2 regions of the Acidovorax sp. GW101-11A03 genome follow, and region 2 is predicted to be linked to the other one. Evidence: predicted binding sites of a transcription regulator. Region 2 holds the regulator's gene; the other holds the start of a gene.
What was found. The regulator LexA, encoded in region 2, represses DNA repair genes until DNA is damaged. The targets are predictions, from matches to a motif close to ACTGTATNNNNATACAGT.
Positions count from the first base shown of each region.

Region 1: a site for LexA is predicted at 912-929, ahead of recA (recombinase RecA). Genes of this name have one in related genera too.

Region 1 covers NZ_JBWKZU010000032.1:59,495-61,694, reverse strand. Annotated here, with positions in the region: gene AC07Z7_RS14680 (Clp protease N-terminal domain-containing protein) at 1-374, shown strand, start outside; gene AC07Z7_RS14675 (MarR family winged helix-turn-helix transcriptional regulator) at 359-847, opposite strand; gene recA (recombinase RecA) at 990-2,066, shown strand.
Region 2 covers NZ_JBWKZU010000070.1:20,243-22,442, reverse strand. Annotated here, with positions in the region: gene lexA (transcriptional repressor LexA) at 542-1,216, opposite strand; gene AC07Z7_RS21485 (asparaginase) at 1,300-2,200, shown strand, end outside.

The DNA of each region.
Region 1 (2,200 bases), on a different contig from region 2:
AACTGCCCGATGGCACCGCACGCCGCGCCTTCGAGCGCATCGGCGCCAATCCCGATGCCATCCCTGCGGCGATCGAGCAGCAGTACCGCGACGCATTGGCCCAGGCGGGCATCCAGGCCGATATGCCGCCCGCCAGCCCTCTGACGGCGCCACAGCCCCGGGCCTTCCACGCCCAGCCCTCTGGCCAGAGCCTGGTGCAGGCACTGGCCCACGCACGCAAAGGCCAGCCGGGCCCTTTGCTGGGCGCGCATGTGGTGGCGCTGGTCGCAGCCGCGCCACAAGGCGTGGCTACGCGCACGCTGAAGGCGCTGCGCCTGGACCCGGCAGCACTGGTACAGGCCGCGCGGCGCGAAAGCGCCTACCCCCCCGCGTAGGCCTCCAGCCCGATGGTGACAACGGTGGCCACCTCGTTGCCGACCTCGGCGCGGAACTCGGCTTCGGCCTGCGCCACGGCATCGCGGAAGGCCTGCAGCCAGGCCAGCCCCACGGGTGTGAAGCACACGCGGCGCGCACGGGCGTCCAGAGGGTCGGCTTCGCGCGTGACCAGCCCCCAGGCCTCGCACTGGTCCACCAGGTTGGCCATGGCCTGCTTGGTCATGCCCGCGCGCTGGGCCAGGTCGGTCAGCCGGTCACCCGAGAGCGCCAGGTGGCGCGTGATGTGCACATGGGCGGCCGTCACCTGGTCGCGCGCGGCCAGGTTGGACAGGGCCAGCGGCACCTCCACGTTGTGCGCCATGAGCTGCAGCACCCGCGCGTCGAAGCGGCGCATGGCGTGGCCCAGCAGGCGCCCCAGGTGGGTCTGGCGCCAGCCGTCTTCGGCAGGGGATGAAGCGAGCGAATCAGGCATTCCCAAATTGTCAGGCAAACTGACCAAATTATCCTTGAAGAACAAAAGACGGCTCGCATAAACTACTGTTCAAGCATCCAGCCTGTGATTAATTGCAGAGCCATGCAAACACCCAACCCATTGTTTCTCAAGGAGTTTTCCCATGGACGTCGCAGTCAAAGGCACCAACCCCGCATTGCCCGTGAACACCGAAAAGGCCAAGGCCCTGGCCGCTGCGCTCGCCCAGATCGAGAAGCAGTTCGGCAAGGGCACCATCATGCGCCTGGGTGAAGGCGAGGTGATTGAGGACATCCAGGTGGTGTCCACCGGCTCGCTGGGCCTGGACATTGCCCTGGGCGTGGGCGGCCTGCCCCGGGGCCGCGTGGTGGAAATTTATGGCCCGGAATCGTCGGGCAAGACCACGCTCACGCTGCAGGTGGTGGCCGAGATGCAAAAGCAGGGCGGCACCTGCGCCTTCGTCGATGCGGAACACGCCCTTGACGTGCAATACGCCCAGAAGTTGGGTGTGCAACTGTCCGACCTGCTGATCAGCCAGCCCGACACGGGCGAGCAAGCGCTCGAAATCGTGGACAGCCTGGTGCGCTCGGGCGCCGTGGACCTGATCATCGTGGACTCGGTGGCCGCCCTCACGCCCAAGGCCGAAATTGAAGGCGAGATGGGCGACGCGCTGCCCGGCCTGCAAGCCCGTCTGATGAGCCAGGCGCTGCGCAAGCTCACCGCCACCATTAAGAAGACCAACTGCATGGTCATCTTCATCAACCAGATCCGCATGAAGATTGGCGTGATGTTCGGCAGCCCCGAAACCACCACCGGCGGCAACGCGCTCAAGTTCTACGCCTCGGTGCGCCTCGATATCCGCCGCACCGGCACCATCAAGAAGGGCGACGAAGCCATCGGCAACGAAACCAAGGTCAAGGTGGTCAAGAACAAGGTGAGCCCGCCCTTCAAGACGGCCGAGTTCGACATCCTGTTCGGTGAGGGCATCAGCCGCGAGGGCGAGATCATCGACATGGGCGTCACCGCCAAGATCGTGGAGAAGAGCGGTGCCTGGTATGCCTACAACGGCGAGAAGATCGGCCAGGGCCGCGACAACGCGCGCGAGTTTCTGCGCGAGAACCCGGACCTGGCCCGAGAAATCGAAAACAAAGTGCGGGAGCAACTGGGCATCGCCCTGTTGCCTGCAGCACTGACACAAGCCAGCGCTGCAGACGAGGCGTAAGCCGAGTAGCACTGCAGTTTCACTTAAACAAAGTGCGGGAGCAACTGGGCATCGCCCTGTTGCCTGCAGCACTGACGCAAGCCAGCGCTGCAGACGAGGCGTAAGTCAAACACAGCTGCCATGCCGCCAGAACG
Region 2 (2,200 bases):
GTGGCGGGCTACGGCCGGGCGTTTGGAATGAATGTGCGCATCTGGGGCCGCGAGGGCTCGCGTGCGCAGGCTGTCGGGCGGGGGCCTCGGAGGGGCGCAGCGGAGGCTTGACCGTGAAAGGCCAGTTGCCACGCAATGGCCGCGGGCCCTGCTGTGGAATGGGCGGTCGCGGGCGGCCTACTACGGTGGCGTCTGCATCTACTGCGGCATCTGCGCGCGCAGGGTGCACCAGCAGGCGCTTGAGGCCGCGCAGCGGATTTTGCAAGGCAGTAAGGGTGAACAAGGCAAGTCCCATGTGAAAACTCCGAAGGTCGGGGGTTGAACACAGGCAGGATTGCAAAGTGATTTCATGCCATGCTGCTTGCCGGGCCATGGCGGACGTGCAGGTACCTTTGGTGCAAGAGGCTGGCACCACAAGACAAGCAACGTCGCCGCGCTGGCACGGCCGGTGGCATGGCATGGGGTCTGCACTGCAGGGCTGATGTGCTGTAGCCAGCCCATCAAACGCCCGCCACCCGCAGTGCGGCCCAAACGGAGTGGCCTACATCAGCATGGTGTTGCGGATGAGGCCCACGGCCAGACCTTCGATTTCGAAGGGCTCGCCGGGCTGGACCACGATCACCGGGTAGTCGGGGTTTTCGGGCAACAGCTCGATGGCCGTGGCGGTGCGGCGCAGGCGTTTGACGGTGACATCGTCACCCAGCCGGGCCACGATGATCTGCCCGTTACGGGCCTCGCGGGTGGACTGCACGGCGAGCAGGTCGCCGTCCATGATGCCGGCATCCCGCATGGACATGCCGCGCACCTTGAGCAGGTAGTCGGGCTTGTGCTGGAAGAGACTGTTTTCCACGCTGTAGGTCTGGTCCACATGTTCCTGCGCGAGAATGGGCGACCCCGCTGCCACGCGCCCCACCAGGGGCAACACCAGCTGCGACAGGCCCGGAATCGGCAGGCTGAACTGGCTGCCACGCGCTGCGTTGATGGAGCGCACCGTGTCGCCACGCAGGCGAATGCCCCGTGATGTGCCGCTGACCAGCTCGATCACCCCTTTGCGGGCCAGGGCTTGCAGGTGTTCTTCAGCGGCATTGGCCGATTTGAATCCCAGCTCGGCCGCGATTTCTGCGCGGGTCGGGGGCGCGCCAGTGCGTGCAATGGCGGTCTGGATGAGATCCAGGATCTGCTGCTGGCGGGCGGTGAGTTTGGGGTTGTCGAGCATGGTGGTTTCCGGTGGCGGCGGTTACAGTGGCGAACAACTGTTTTTTAATCCAGTAACTGTATTTTTCACCAGTTTTTCGGAGTATGCAAGTGAGCGGGCAAAAAATTGTGGTTTTGGGCACTGGGGGCACCATCGCGGGCACCTCGGCACAGGCGGGGGACAACATCGGCTACACCGCAGCCCAGGTGGGGGTAGAGCAATTGCTGGCCGCCGTGCCGGGCCTGCAGGCGCTGGCGGGCGGCATGCTGGTGGCCGAGCAGGTGGCCCAGATGGACAGCAAAGACATGGACGATGACGTCTGGCGGGCGCTGGCCCTGCGCTGCGCGCACCACCTGGCGGACCCTGACGTGCGAGGCCTGGTCATTACCCATGGCACCGACACGCTGGAAGAAACCGCCTGGTTTTTGCACGAGGTGCTGAACACCACCAAGCCTGTGGTGCTGACCTGTGCCATGCGCCCCGCGACGGCGCTGACGCCCGATGGCCCTCAGAACCTGCTGGACGCCGTGGCCGTGGTGCTGGCTCCCGGCGCCACCGGGGTGGTGGCCGTGGCGGCCGGAGAACTGCATGCCGCCCGGAACGTGCAGAAGGTCCACCCGTACCGGGTGCATGCCTTCAATTCGGGCGATGCCGGCCCCTTGGGATGGGTGGAGGAGGGGCGGGTGCGCCTTGTGCAAAATTGGCCTCTTCCGCCCGTTGGGCATGCCTTTTATGCTATCAAAACAGGAAGCGAATCCACTGAATGGCCCTGGGTGGAGGTGGTGCTGAGCCACGCAGGGGCACGGGCCCAGACCGTGGATGCGCTGGTGCATGCCGGTGTGCGGGGGCTGGTGGTGGCCTGCACCGGCAACGGGACCATTCACCATGCGCTGGAGGCCGCCTTGCTGCGGGCGCAGCAGGCTGGTGTGCGCGTGGTGCGGGCCACCCGGTGCCCCGAAGGGCAGGTGCTGCCCAAGCCCGGCGATGTGTTGCCGGATTCTGAGG